One region of the Streptomyces sp. NPDC006552 genome, then DNA from elsewhere that is predicted to be linked to it. Evidence: riboswitches for the same ligand, from Rfam matches in the RefSeq annotation. Region 1 holds a riboswitch; each other region holds the start of a gene.

The links. Region 1 has a riboswitch for cyclic di-AMP ahead of ABZY33_RS09705 (transglycosylase family protein). Riboswitches for the same ligand answer to the same signal wherever they lie in the genome.
Positions count from the first base shown of each region.
Region 2: it holds a riboswitch for cyclic di-AMP, as region 1 does, so the genes downstream of both, ABZY33_RS10100 (M23 family metallopeptidase) here and ABZY33_RS09705 (transglycosylase family protein) in region 1, are expected to answer to the same signal.
Region 3: it holds a riboswitch for cyclic di-AMP, as region 1 does, so the genes downstream of both, ABZY33_RS05745 (C40 family peptidase) here and ABZY33_RS09705 (transglycosylase family protein) in region 1, are expected to answer to the same signal.

Region 1 is NZ_JBEXOS010000011.1:95,859-100,348, reverse strand. It holds gene ABZY33_RS09715 (septum formation initiator family protein) at 46-540, opposite strand; gene eno (phosphopyruvate hydratase) at 663-1,943, opposite strand; gene ABZY33_RS09705 (transglycosylase family protein) at 2,205-2,912, opposite strand; cyclic di-AMP (ydaO/yuaA leader) riboswitch at 2,917-3,062, opposite strand; gene ABZY33_RS09700 (transglycosylase family protein) at 3,244-4,302, opposite strand; gene ABZY33_RS09695 (transposase) at 4,464-4,490, opposite strand, start outside.
Region 2 is NZ_JBEXOS010000012.1:29,455-33,944, reverse strand. It holds gene ABZY33_RS10110 (pitrilysin family protein) at 1-1,071, shown strand, start outside; gene ABZY33_RS10105 (pitrilysin family protein) at 1,089-2,456, shown strand; cyclic di-AMP (ydaO/yuaA leader) riboswitch at 2,694-2,865, shown strand; gene ABZY33_RS10100 (M23 family metallopeptidase) at 2,878-3,666, shown strand; gene ABZY33_RS10095 (GntR family transcriptional regulator) at 3,888-4,490, shown strand, end outside.
Region 3 is NZ_JBEXOS010000006.1:75,264-79,753, reverse strand. It holds gene ABZY33_RS05765 (8-amino-7-oxononanoate synthase) at 1-651, shown strand, start outside; gene ABZY33_RS05760 (DUF397 domain-containing protein) at 635-868, opposite strand; gene ABZY33_RS05755 (helix-turn-helix transcriptional regulator) at 928-1,779, opposite strand; gene ABZY33_RS05750 (ATP-binding protein) at 2,066-2,524, shown strand; gene ABZY33_RS05745 (C40 family peptidase) at 2,596-3,069, opposite strand; cyclic di-AMP (ydaO/yuaA leader) riboswitch at 3,073-3,204, opposite strand; gene ABZY33_RS05740 (hypothetical protein) at 3,600-3,908, opposite strand; gene ABZY33_RS05735 (ATP-dependent Clp protease proteolytic subunit) at 3,916-4,490, opposite strand, start outside.

The DNA of each region.
Region 1 (4,490 bases):
TCGGTGGGTGCGGAGCGGTGGAGCGGTGCGGGGCGGGTGCGGGGCTCAGTCCGCGCGGTCGGCCTTGTCGACGCCGTCCCACACGTTGGAGTACCAGGGGCGGTCGGCCTCGCCCTGCTCGGCCCGGCCGCCCTGGGCGGAGCGCGGATCGGGCACCACGTACCCGGTCTCCCCCGGCATCACCATGTGCAGGCGCTCGCGGATGCGCTGCTCGGCGTAGGAGTCGTCCTGCCAGCGCGCCTTCTCGTCGCGGAGCCGGTCGACCCGGTCCTTGGCTTCCTGCTGCTGGCGCTGCTGGTCGGCGATCTCACCGCGCTGGGAGACGTACTGCCGCATCGGGTAGGCGAGGGCGACCACGAGCGTGCACACGACGAGCGCGAGCAGCGCCGCCCGGCCGGTGAGGCGCGAGCGGCGCGCCTGGCGCTTGTTCTGCGAGCGGTAGACCCGCTCGGCGGTCTGCTCGCCGAGCACGCGCAGCCGGGTGGCCGTGGAGAAGCGGGCCGAGTCGTCACGGCCCCTGCTGCGGAGCTTTCCCGGCATCGCCTGTCGCCTCCCCGTTCCGGTCCCGTCTGGCTGCCTGCGTGCGTACGTCCTCGCACACGGTACGGGACCGAGTGCGAGGACGTACGGAACTACGGCGCCGGAAGACGTCCCGGGGCAGGTCAGCCCTTGAAGCGGGGGAACGCGCTGCGGCCGGCGTAGACCGCGGCGTCGTCGAGGATCTCCTCGATGCGCAGCAGCTGGTTGTACTTGGCGACGCGCTCGGAGCGGGCCGGGGCGCCGGTCTTGATCTGGCCGCAGTTCGTGGCGACGGCGAGGTCCGCGATCGTCACGTCCTCGGTCTCGCCGGAGCGGTGCGACATCATGCACTTGAAGCCGTTGCGCTGGGCCAGCTCGACGGCGTCCAGGGTCTCGGTCAGCGAACCGATCTGGTTGACCTTGACGAGCAGGGCGTTGGCCGAGTTCTCCTCGATGCCGCGCGCCAGGCGCTCGGGGTTGGTGACGAACAGGTCGTCACCGACGAGCTGCACCTTGTCGCCGAGGCGCTCGGTGATGGTGTTCCAGCCGGCCCAGTCGTCCTCGTACAGCGGGTCCTCGATGGAGACGAGCGGGTACGCGGAGACGAGCTCCTCGTAGTACTCGGTCATCTCGGCGGCGGAGCGCTCCTTGCCCTCGAACTGGTACTTGCCGTCCTTGTAGAACTCGGAGGCGGCGACGTCCAGCGCGAGCGCGACCTGCTGGCCGGGGATGTAACCGGCCTCCTTGATCGCCTCCAGGATGAGGTCGAGCGCCGCGCGGTTCGACTCCAGGTTCGGGGCGAAGCCGCCCTCGTCGCCGAGGCCGGTGGACAGACCCTTGGTCTTCAGCACCTTCTTGAGGGTGTGGTAGACCTCGGTGCCCCAGCGCAGCGCCTCGGAGAAGGACTCCGCGCCGATCGGGGCGATCATGAACTCCTGGATGTCGACGTTCGAGTCGGCGTGCGACCCGCCGTTCAGGATGTTCATCATCGGGACGGGCAGCAGGTGCGCGTTCGGACCGCCGAGGTAGCGGAAGAGCGGCAGGTCGCTGGCCTCGGACGCGGCGTGTGCGACGGCCAGGGAGACGCCCAGGATCGCGTTGGCGCCGAGCGAGCCCTTGTTGTCGGTCGCGTCCAGGTCGAACATCGCCTGGTCGATCAGGCGCTGCTCGGTGGCGTCGTAGCCGACGAGCTCCGGGCCGATCTGCTCGATGACGGCGAGGACGGCCTTCTCGACGCCCTTGCCCTGGTAACGGTTGGGGTCACCGTCACGGAGTTCGATGGCCTCGAAGGCACCGGTGGAGGCACCGGACGGAACAGCAGCACGACCCGTGCTGCCGTCGTCGAGGCCGACCTCGACCTCGACCGTGGGGTTGCCTCGGGAGTCCAGGATTTCCCGGGCTACGACGACGTCGATGGACGGCACGAGCATCTCCTTCTGGGATGTGACACAACAGTGCGGGCGGCTGGCCCGCACCCCTGAGCGTAACCGGCTCCGGGGCATCGGCCAGCCGACCGACCGTCTCGTGGACAACGCCGACAGCGAAATGTTTCCAAACGGAACAAAGACGGCGACCCCCGTCCCGGAGACCAGGACGGGGGTCGCCGGCGAGAGCGGCCCATCAGGGGCGGCGCGGTGGGGTCCGGCGTCCGCCGACGCCGGTGCCCGCCCCTGCGCGGGGTTCTCCTACTTGAGGTGCAGCTGCTGGTCCGGGTAGATCAGGTTGGCGTCGCTGATGATGTCCTTGTTGAGCTTGAACACCTTCTGCCAGCTGGTCCCGTGCGCCTCGGCGATCTTGCTGAGCGTGTCGCCGGTCTTCACCTTGTACTCGCCGTCACCCTTCTCGACCTTCTTGCCGGTCGGGGTGGTGACGGTCTTCTTCGGCGTCTGCTGCTGCGGCTGCGCCTGCTGCTGCGGCTGCTCACGCTGCTGCGAGCGGGTCGTCGTGGAGGAGTCGGAGCGCTCCTGCTGCTGCGGCTGCGACTGCTGCGACGACTCGGCCGGAGCGGAGTTGCTGGTGTCGGCGCCGGACAGGCCCACGCCACAGCTCGGCCAGGCACCCTTGCCCTGCGCGGCCAGCACCTTCTCGGCGACGGATATCTGCTGCGCCTTGGACGCCTGGTCGGCGGAGGAGGCGTAGGAGGTGCCGCCGTACGCGGCCCAGGTCGAGGACGAGAACTGCAGGCCGCCGTAGTAGCCGTTGCCCGTGTTGATCGACCAGTTGCCGCCGGACTCGCAGGCCGCGACCTGGTCCCACTCGGAGGTGGAGGCGGCGGAGGCGCCGGTGGCACCCATCAGCGGAACGGCGACGGCGGCACCGGTGACACCGGCGAGCGTGGCGACACGGACGGCCTTGGACGGGCGACGGTGCTTGCCCTTGCTGGAGAACAGCATGAAGAGATCCCCTCACCGACGCCTACGAGGTGAGCTGTCGGGTTCGGACCAGTGAGTGTCCGGCGCGCATCCTGTGCGCGGCTTGACCCCAAGCCGGTTGCCCGGCACTTACCTTGGGTCCCCCGCTCCTGCCTACGGCGCTGACGCGTCGACTGTTCCCGTACGGACGTCGGCAGGATTCGGCGTGACGTCCGTCGGGGCCCGCTGTGGCGAGCGGTCACGACCGTAAGCAGTCGATCCGCCCGATTTCAAAGACGATCAGGGTCTTTGAGACTCATGTCTCACTCACGCATAACTGGACATACGAGCCTCAACCACCCCTGAACTCCCGCTACTTTTCCACCGTTTCGAGACCAAGATCCAGACTCTGACCAGGAAGGATGAGGTCGGGGTCGGAACCGACCGTCTTCTTGTTCAGGTCGTAGAGCGCATCCGACCCGCCCCGCACGTCGTGAGCCTCCGCGATGTCCCACAAGTTGTCGCCGGAGCGGACCGTGTACGTCCCGTCGGCGCGCTGCTCCTCGCGCGAGGCGTGACGCCCGTCACCCTGACGGGAGGCGGAGGCGTCGTCCGAGGCGCGGTCGCCGCGGTGGCGGCCGGCCTCGTCGGCGTCCGCGGAGGGCTCGGAGTCCGCAGAGCCGGAGCCCGTGGAGCCGGACTGCCCCGACCCGTCACCCTTGTCCGCCTTGTCTGTCTTGTCCGCCTTGTCTTCCGTGCCGTCCGCCGCCCGGCCCGTCGCGGTGGAATCCGGCTCGTCGCTCGCTCCGTCACCAGCCGCGTCACCGGCCGTGCCGTCGGAGGCGTCGGCCGACGGGGCGTCGGAGGCGGTGCCTCCGGCCGCGTCCGAGGCGTCCGGGGTGGCGGAAACGCCCGACGTGCCGGCGCCGCGTTCCGCGTGATTCTTCTCTCCCGCGGTGTCCGAGGAGCCGGCGGGGTCACCGGAGTCCGCCGAACCGGACGTACCGGACGGCTGCGGGGAGGCGCTGACTCCCGGGTCGACATCAGCCGTGTCGTCACCCTGCGTGAGGCCCGCGACGACCGAACAACTCGGCCAGGCGCTCGGCCCCTTGGCGGCGAGCGCCTTCTCGGCGACGGCGATCTGCTGCGAACGGCTGGCGTCGTCGGCGCGCGGGGCGAAGTCGAGCCCGCCGTAGCGCTCCCACATCTCCTGGGAGAACTGGAACCCGCCGTAGTAGCCGTTGCCCGCGTCCAGGCTCCACTGGCCGCCGGACTCGCACTCGGCGAGCTTGTCCCAGGTGGTGGTGGAGGCGGCGCTCGCGCTGGTCGCCGCGAGCAGCGGGATCGCGATGGCGCTGCCGGTGACCCCGGCGGCGACGACGAGAGCAGGGGCCTGACGGGGGCGACGGTGTCGACCGTTCCCGGAGAGCATGCGGTTGCCTTTCGCGAGACTGATGCGGCACGCGACATGAGTGGCGGAAGTGGTGCCGGTTGTGCCTGTGTCGCGATGACTGGTGAACGTAGCGGGACTCGAACGCTTGTCACAAGTCGATGCAGCGCAGATCACGTGAACATCACAATCCTGACAGGGCGTCAGTCATGGAGGTCTTTCGGACGGTT
Region 2 (4,490 bases), on a different contig from region 1:
CGCACGAACTACTTCGAGACCATGCCCGCCCACCAGCTGGAGCTCGCGCTGTGGCTGGAGGCCGACCGCATGGGCTCCCTGCTGGCCGCCCTCGACGAGGAGTCGATGGAGAACCAGCGGGACGTCGTCAAGAACGAGCGCCGTCAGCGCTACGACAACGTCCCTTACGGCACCGCGTTCGAGAAGCTGACCGCTCTCATGTACCCGCAGGGCCACCCGTACCACCACACGCCCATCGGCTCCATGGCCGACCTGGACGCGGCCACCCTGGAGGACGCGCGGAGCTTCTTCCGCACCTACTACGCGCCCAACAACGCCGTGCTCTCCGTCGTCGGTGACATCGACCCCGAGGAGACGCTCGCCTGGGTCGAGAAGTACTTCGGCTCGATCGCCGGCCACGACGGGAAGCCCGCGCCGCGCGACGGCTCCCTGCCCGACGTGATCGGCACGGAGCTGCGCGAGGTCGTCGAGGAGGAGGTCCCGGCGCGCGCCCTCATGGCGGCCTACCGGCTGCCCGAGGACGGCACGCGCGCGTGCGACGCCGCCGACCTCGCCCTGACAGTGCTCGGCGGCGGCGAGTCGTCGCGGCTCTACAACCGCCTGGTACGCCGCGACCGCACCGCGGTGGCCGCCGGGTTCGGGCTGCTGCGCCTGGCCGGAGCGCCCTCCCTGGGCTGGCTCGACGTGAAGACCTCCGGCGACGTCGAGGTGCCGGCGATCGAGAGCGCGGTCGACGAGGAACTCGCCCGGTTCGCCGAGGAGGGCCCCTCGCCCGAGGAGATGGAGCGCGCGCAGGCCCAGTTGGAGCGCGAGTGGCTGGACCGGCTCAGCACAGTGGCGGGCCGCGCCGACGAACTGTGCCGCTACGCCGTGCTGTTCGGCGACCCGCAGCTCGCCCTGACCGCCGTGCAGCGCGTCCTGGAGGTGACCGCGGACGAGGTCCAGGAGGCCGCCAAGGCGCGGCTGCGCCCCGACAACCGCGCGGTCCTCGTGTACGAGCCCACGGCCCCCGCCGAACCCCATGACGAGACCGCCGAGAGCGACCCGAGCGACGAGGAGGCGGGCCGGTGACCGAGCAGCTCGCGACCATGGACTTCCATCCCCGACCGCAGGCCGGCACGGCCAAGCCGTGGGCGTTCCCCGCGCCCGAGCGCGGCGAACTGGCCAACGGCCTGACCGTGCTGCGCTGCCACCGTCCCGGCCAGCAGATCGTGGCCGTGGAGATCAACCTCGACGCGCCACTGGACGCCGAGCCCGCCGGGCTCGAGGGCGTCGCCACGATCATGGCGCGTGCCTTCAACGAGGGCACCGACAAGCACTCCGCGGAGGAGTTCGCCGCCGAACTGGAGCGCTGCGGCGCCACGATGGACGCGCACGCCGACCACCCCGGCGTCCGGGTCTCCCTGGAAGTGCCGGTCTCCCGCCTGCCCATGGGCCTCGCCCTGCTGGCCGACGCCCTGCGCGCGCCCGCCTTCGCGGACGGGGAGATCGAGCGCCTCGTCCGCAACCGCCTGGACGAGATCCCGCACGAGAGCGCCAACCCGGCCCGCCGCGCCGCCAAGGAGCTCTCCCGGCAGCTCTTCCCGGCCCAGGCGCGCATGTCGCGCCCGCGGCAGGGCACCGAGGAGAGCGTCGCCGCCATCGACGCCGCGGCGGTACGCGCCTTCTACGAGAAGCACGTGCGCCCCGCCACCGGGACCGTCGTCGTGGTGGGCGACCTGGCCGGCACCGACCTGGACGCCCTCCTCGCGGACACGCTCGGCGCCTGGACCGGCGACACCGCGGAGCCGCGCCCGATCCCGCCGGTGACCGCCGACGACACCGGCCGCGTGGTCATCGTGGACCGCCCCGGAGCCGTGCAGACGCAGCTCCTGATCGGCCGCATCGGACCCGACCGGCACGACCGGGTGTGGGCCGCGCAGATCCTCGGCACGTACTGCCTGGGCGGCACGCTCACCTCGCGCCTGGACCGCGTCCTGCGCGAGGAGAAGGGCTACACCTACGGTGTGCGCTCCTTCGCCCAGGTGCTGCGGTCCGCGCCGGACGGGACGGGCGCCGCGATGCTCGCCATCAGCGGCTCCGTGGACACCCCGAACACCGGACCCGCGCTCGCGGACCTGTGGCAGGTGCTGCGCACCCTTGCCGAGGGGGGTCTCACCGACGCCGAGCGGGACACCGCCGTGCAGAACCTGGTGGGCGTGGCCCCGCTCAAGTACGAGACCGCCGCCGCCGTCGCGGGCACGCTGGCCGACCAGGTCGAGCAGCACCTGCCGGACGACTTCCAGGCCCGGCTGTACCGCCGGCTCGCCGAGACAGGCACCGTGGAGGCCACCGCAGCGGTCGTGAGCGCCTTCCCGGCGGACCGTCTGGTGACGGTCCTCGTGGGCGACGCCGCGCAGATCGAGGAGCCCGTCAAGGCCCTCGGCATCGGTGAGGTGAGCGTCGTCCGGGGGTGACCGCGGCCCCGTACGTCCTCCGAAGCCCCGGCGGCCACCACGGCCACCGGGGCTTCGTGGTGTCGCTCACGTTCGCCCGTGAAGGCACAGGTGCCGCTTATGCCCGGATTGGGGCGGAGGTTGCCTGTCTGCTCTGTGGCATGCGCTACAAAAGCCGGGATCCGTTTGTTGATTAAAAGATGTCCCGCTTAGCGTCGGTCCGGCTGTCCGCCAGACACGCGTCGCGCCCGCGACACCGGACAGTCATCGCCGAGTCCCCCAGGCGCGAGCCAGGGGAGCCGGGGACCCACGCAGTCCCTGGGGTGAATCGGGCACTCTTCCCGGCCGTGCAGGCCGGGCCGGGCGCCCGTAGGAGACCTTCCTGCTCCGAACCCGTCAGCTAACCCGGTAGGCGAGAGGGAAGGAAAGGACCAGCCACTTCATGGCGTTCACCCGTGCCACCGGGAAGCACCGTCGTCCCAGTCGCCTCACGCGTACCACCGCGCAGGTCGCGAGCGTCGCGGCGCTCACCACGACCGGTGTGGTGGCGGGCCTCGCGGCCCCCGCACTCGCCGCCGACACCGCGGCCCCCGAGCAGAACGGCCTGACCCAGGCCCTCTCCATCGGTGACTCCCTGGCCGACCAGATCGACGCGCAGGCCGCCGCCCAGAAGAAGGCCGCCGACGCGGCCGCCGCCAAGGCGAAGGCCGAGGCTGAGGCCAAGAAGCGGGCCGAGGAGGCCAAGCGCGAGGCCGAGGCGAAGGCCGCCAAGGAGCGCGCGGCCAAGGAGCGGGCCGCGCGCGAGGCCGAGCGCAAGCGCCTCAACAGCTTCGTGGCGCCGATCGCCGGCTCCTATGTCTCCACCGGCTACCAGGCGAGCAGCGGCCTGTGGTCCTCCGGAAGCCACACCGGCATCGACTTCCACGCGGCGAGCGGTACGTCCGTGCACGCCGTCGGCGCCGGCACCGTGGTCGAGGCCGGCTGGGGCGGCGCGTACGGCAACAACATCGTGATCAAGATGAACGACGGCACGTACACCCAGTACGGGCACCTGTCGTCCCTCGGCGTCTCCGTCGGCCAGGCCGTCACCCCCGGCCAGCAGATAGGCCTCTCCGGCGCGACCGGCAACGCCACGGGCCCGCACCTGCACTTCGAGGCCCGCACGACCCCCGAGTACGGCTCGGACATGGACCCCGTCGCGTATCTGCGCTCGCACGGTGTGAACGTCTGACGTCCCATCGCCCACAGGGAAAGCCCCGGCTCGTCGAGCCGGGGCTTTCGCGTGCAGCGAGCATTTCTGGCCAGAAAATATCCATGGATTCCGGTCCGGCATCGGAAATGCCACGGCGGTGGAATAGAGTCACCGGATCGGGCGTGACCTAAAGGTGATCTGCGCGCCCGTGCAAGCGTCGATCGACCGCGTTTCGCGGGGATGAAGGCGGAGGTCGGGTCATGCGCATTCCCGCACACTCGGTATGCACGGCGATCCGCGACGACATCGTCGCGGGTGTCCATGAGCGTGGCAGCAGACTCACCGAGGAAGTGCTCGCGCGGCGCTACGGAGTCTCGCGCGTACCGGTGCGCGAGGCGCTGCGCACCCTGGAGGCCGAGGGTTTCGTCGTGACCCGGCGGCACGCGGGCGCGTGCGTGGCCGAACCCACCGGGCAGGAGGCCGCCGACCTCCTGGAGGTGCGGATGCTGCTCGAACCCCTGAGCGCCGCGCGCGCCGCGCAGCGCCGCACCGAAGCCCATCTCAAGGTCCTGCGCGGCCTGGTCAGGCTGGGCCAGGAGCGTGCCAGGCGCGGCCAGAACGAGGATCTGCGCGCCCTGGGCGGCTGGTTCCACGAGACCCTCACGGGAGCCTCTGGCAGCCCCGGCCTGATCGCGCTGCTCACGCAGCTCCGGCACAAGATCGCCTGGATGTACGGCGTGGAGAACCCGGCCCGGCCGGTCGAGTCCTGGGCCGAGCACGGTGCCATCGTGGACGCGGTGGCCCGCGGTGACGCCGAGCGCGCCCGTGCCCTGACCGCGCGGCACGCCGAGCGCGTGGTCGCC
Region 3 (4,490 bases), on a different contig from region 1:
TCCGTCGACGGCGACCGTGCGCCGCTGGAGCAACTGGCCGCCGTCTGCCGCGCGTCCGCCGCCGGACTGCTCGTCGACGACGCCCACGGACTCGGCGTGCTGGGCTCCGGCGGCCGCGGCGCCCCCTACGCCGCCGGACTGTCCGGCGCGCCCGACACCGTCGCCACCGTCACGCTCTCCAAGTCCTTCGGCAGCCAGGGCGGTGCGGTCCTCGGACCGGCCCACGTCATCGACCATCTCGTCAACACGGCACGCGCGTTCATCTTCGACACCGGTCTCGCGCCGACGGCGGCCGGTGCCGCGCTGGCCGCCCTGCGGCTGCTGCGCCGCGAACCACACCGCGCCGACCGGGCCCGCGAGGTCGCCTCGACCCTCCACCGGCTGCTGGGCGCGGCGGGTCTGACCGCCGTGCGACCGGACGCGGCGGTCGTCTCCGTGCGCGCGCCCTCGCCCGAGGAGGCGGTGCGCTGGGCCGCGCGGTGCCGTGCGGCCGGCCTCGCGGTGGGGTGCTTCCGCCCGCCCTCCGTGCCCGACGGGATCTCGCGGCTGCGGCTGACCGCCCGCGCCGACCTCACCGACGCACAACTCGGCGAGGCCGTAGGGGTGATCAGCCGCGTGGCGCCCGACGGTGCGTTCACCGAAGGGAGTTGACGAACCCCTCCCAGGCGGCCGGGGTGAACAGCAGGGCGGGCCCCGCGATGTTCTTGGAGTCGCGCACGCCCCACAGCCCGGACGCGGGCCCCGAGGTCAGCGGGGCGGTCTCGACGCAGTTGTTCGCGCCGGTGCTGTGGCTGCTGCGCCGCCACCGGGCGCCGCCCAGCGACGAGCTTGCGGGAACGGTGGGAACGTACCGAGGCAGTGCATTCATGGTGCCCCCTTACGCCGTGCCGGGCCGGGGGCGAGGCGTCGGCGTCCTCGTCCGCTCGGTCATCCGGCGATCTCTGCGATGAATTCCAGCGAGTCCTCGGGTGACAGAGAACGGAGGAGAAGAGCATCGAAGGCTTCGGTGTACGCCATGAGGTCTTCTTTCCGTTCGAGGTAGAGGCTACTCGTCAAATGGTCGAGAACAACCACGTCCAGATCAGAAGTGTTCGGAAATGAGAAAACAACGAAAGGCCCGGTGAGGCCGATGTGGCCGCCCGCAGAGAAAGGGAGCACCTGAATTCGGACATGGGGCAGCCGCGCCACCTCGGCCAGATGTGCCATCTGTCGCCGCAGGACGCCGGGGCCGCCCACCTCGCGCCGCAGCACCCCCTCGTCGAGCACCGCGCTCAGCTCCAGCGGCGGCCGCGCCCGCAGGACCTCCTGGCGCGCCAGCCGCACCTCCACCAGCGCCTCGATGTGCGGTTCCGGCGTCCCGGCCAGCACCGAACGCGTCACCGCGCGCGCGTACTCGGGCGTCTGCAACAGCCCCGGCACCACACTCGTCTCCAGCGTCCGGATGCGGCACGCCTGGGACTCCAGGCTGATGAAGTCGCGGTAGGACGGCGGCAGCAGGCCGCGATAGGCGTGCCACCAGTTGTGGCCGCCCGCGTCCTCCGCGCCCGCGAGCGCCACTATCAGCTCCCGCTGCCGCGGGCTCGCTGTCTCGAACGCGTCGAGCAGCCGCAGGACATCCGACGCCTTCACGCCACTGCGTCCTGTCTCGATCCGGCTCACCTTCGACTGGTGCCAGCCCACCCGGCGGGCCGCCTCACCACTGGTCAGGCCGGCCTGGATACGCAGTGCGCGCAACTCCGCGCCGAGTTTGCGACGGCGGACCGCGGGACCGTACCTCATGCCGACTCCTCAGTACTCCTCGGGCCGCACCGCCGGACCCTTTTCCCGGGCCGTGCGGCACCGCCTCTGGGCAGACGGTAGAGGAACCGGCGCGCGCCCGCCCAAATACGGTTCACCGGCGCAGAGTTCACCGCTTCGAGCGACAGATATATGCATATCTTGGGGGATCGGCACCACGGAGGGACATCGGGGTGGCACGCTGGCGCGAAGCAGAAGTCGGAGACCGCACGCCAGCGAACCGCCAGCGTCGCAGGTGCGGCCCCGGTGGGAAAGGGACGACGTCGCCATGGCAGACCACCAGGAAGCATCCCTCACGCTGCCGAGCGATCCCGCCTCGGTCCCCGCGGCCCGCAGGTACGTGAGCCGGGTGCTCGCGGAGTGGGGACTGCCCGGCGACACCGACACGGCCGACAGCGTGCGCCTGATCGTCTCGGAGCTGGCGACCAACGCCGTGCAGCACACCCTGGGCCTGTCCCCCACCTTCACCGTCGACCTGGAGCTGGAGCGCGACGAGCGGCTGCGCATCGGCGTCACCGACAGCCACCCGCGCTATCCCAAGCGGCTGCCCGCGGCCGTCCAGCAGGACAACGGACGCGGCATGGTGATCATCCGCTGCCTCACCGCGGAGTGCGGCGGACGGCTCTCGGTGTCGCCGACCCCCGAGGGCGGCAAGACCGTATGGATCTCCCTGCCCTGGACCGCCCGTCCGGACGGCCGCCGCACGGGTCCGCGCGCGGCCTGGTGACGCCGGCGGCGCGCGATGTCGCGCGGGGACGGCCGTGGCCCGTCCCCGGGGGAGCGCTCCGTACGGCGGCGTCAGCGCACCCGCCCGTACCAGACGCTCCGCGTCCAGATCTTCTCCAGCCGCACCACGGCCCCGGTCTTGGGGGAGTGCCAGATCCGTCCCTTCCCGGCGTAGATGCCGACGTGGTAGACGCTCCGGCCCGAGTGGAAGAAGACCAAATCCCCGGTCGTGCGGTGGGACGCGGCGACATGGCGGGTCTTGTTGTACTGCTGCGCGGCGGTGCGCGGCAGCTTCTTGCCCGCCCTTTTGAACGAGTAGAGCGTCAGCCCCGAGCAGTCGAACCGGTGCGGGCCCGTCGCGCCCCACTTGTAGGGCGCCCCCTTCTTGGAGGCCGCGACCTTCAGTGCCTTGGTCGAGACCGTGGCCGCCGACGCCTCGGACGCGGTGCCGGGGACCACGAGCCCGGCGCCGGCGACGGCGAGCGTCAGGGCCGAGGCGGTCCCCGCCCGGCTCAGCAGGGCGGGAACACGATTGAGCGCAGTCATGCGCAACCCTTCGTCAACCGCCTGTGAAGGGTGACCTGTCGGGTTCGGGCAGGCGAAGATGCCCGGCCGCGCGGTGCGGCTTCACCCCAAGGGCCCCTCGGACGCCACCTCCGTCGAGGTGGGCCGGCGGCCCGTCGTGCCTGGGTCCTCCACTCCTGCCGATGCACATCTGTCGACCTGGCATCCGCACGGCGGCAGGACTCGGCGTCCGCACGGACCGCCCCGCCGCGGCGGCGGGGGCTTGTCGTCGGAGGGATCTTCACGCACATTCGGGCCGGAAACCGAGTTGAACCGGCGGTAAGTGAGGCTCGTCACGCTTGACCCGTTCGGGTGGGCGTTGCTCCGTCCGGGCCGGGCCCGCGCCGCCCGACCCTGCCCGCACCAGCGGCGGAACAGCTGATTCCGGTCTCCGCGTACCCCTGGGGCGCAACTCCGGCCGCCGTGCCGCCGGGCGCATGTCTACGCCGTTTGGTGGTACACCATGTGGCCCATGGCGGCGTGATCGCGGACGGTCCGACCGAACCATGGCGTCAACTGGCCACTTCTGGCGGCAATGCGACTCTCCGTGTCCGTTTCTCACCGTCAAGGACCCGCAAGGCGCGTGTCAGAGTGGCCGCGTGCACCTCGCTCTCGCCGCGCCGGTGCATCAGTTCCAGCGCGTCCCGCAGCGCCGCTGCCCGGGCGACGAGCGCCTGCGCGGCCCGCAGCCCGCGATAGGTGTCGTCACCGCGCGCCGGATTGATGCGCGCGAGCAGATCGACCACCTCCAGGTAGCTGTCCAGGAACGCGCACTCGGCCCGGGTCAGCGCGGGCAGCGGCGGCAGTTCGGGCGGATACATCAGGACGTCACCGCACACCCGGTGCGCCGAGCCCGGCCTTGCGGCTGTGCACGACCTGGTCCACAAGGCCGTACGCCACGGCCTGCCGCGCGTCCAGCACCGTGTCCCGCTCGATGTCGCGGCCGACCTGTTCCTTCGCCCGCCCGGAATGGCGTGCGAGCAACTCCTCCAACTGCTCGCGCGTGCGCGCCATTTCGCGCGCCTGGATCTCCAGATCGCTGGGTTGCCCGTGGGCCGGCTCGGGCAGGGCGGGCTGGTCGAGCACCACCCGCGCTCCCGGCAGCACCATCCGCTTGCCCGGCGTCCCGGCGGCGAGCAGCACCGCCGCGACGGACGCGGCCTGTCCCAGGCACACCGTCTCCACGTCGCAACTGACATACCGCATCGTGTCGTAGACCGCCGTCATCGCGCTGAACGAGCCGCCGGGGGAGTTCAGGTAGAGCGAGATGTCCTGGTCCGGCGCCGCGTGTTCGAGGTGCATGAACTGGGCCATCACGTCGTTGGCGGAGGTGTCGTCCACCGGCGTCCCGAGGAAGACGATGCGCTCCTCCAGGAGCTTCGCGTACGGATCGAGCGTGCGGT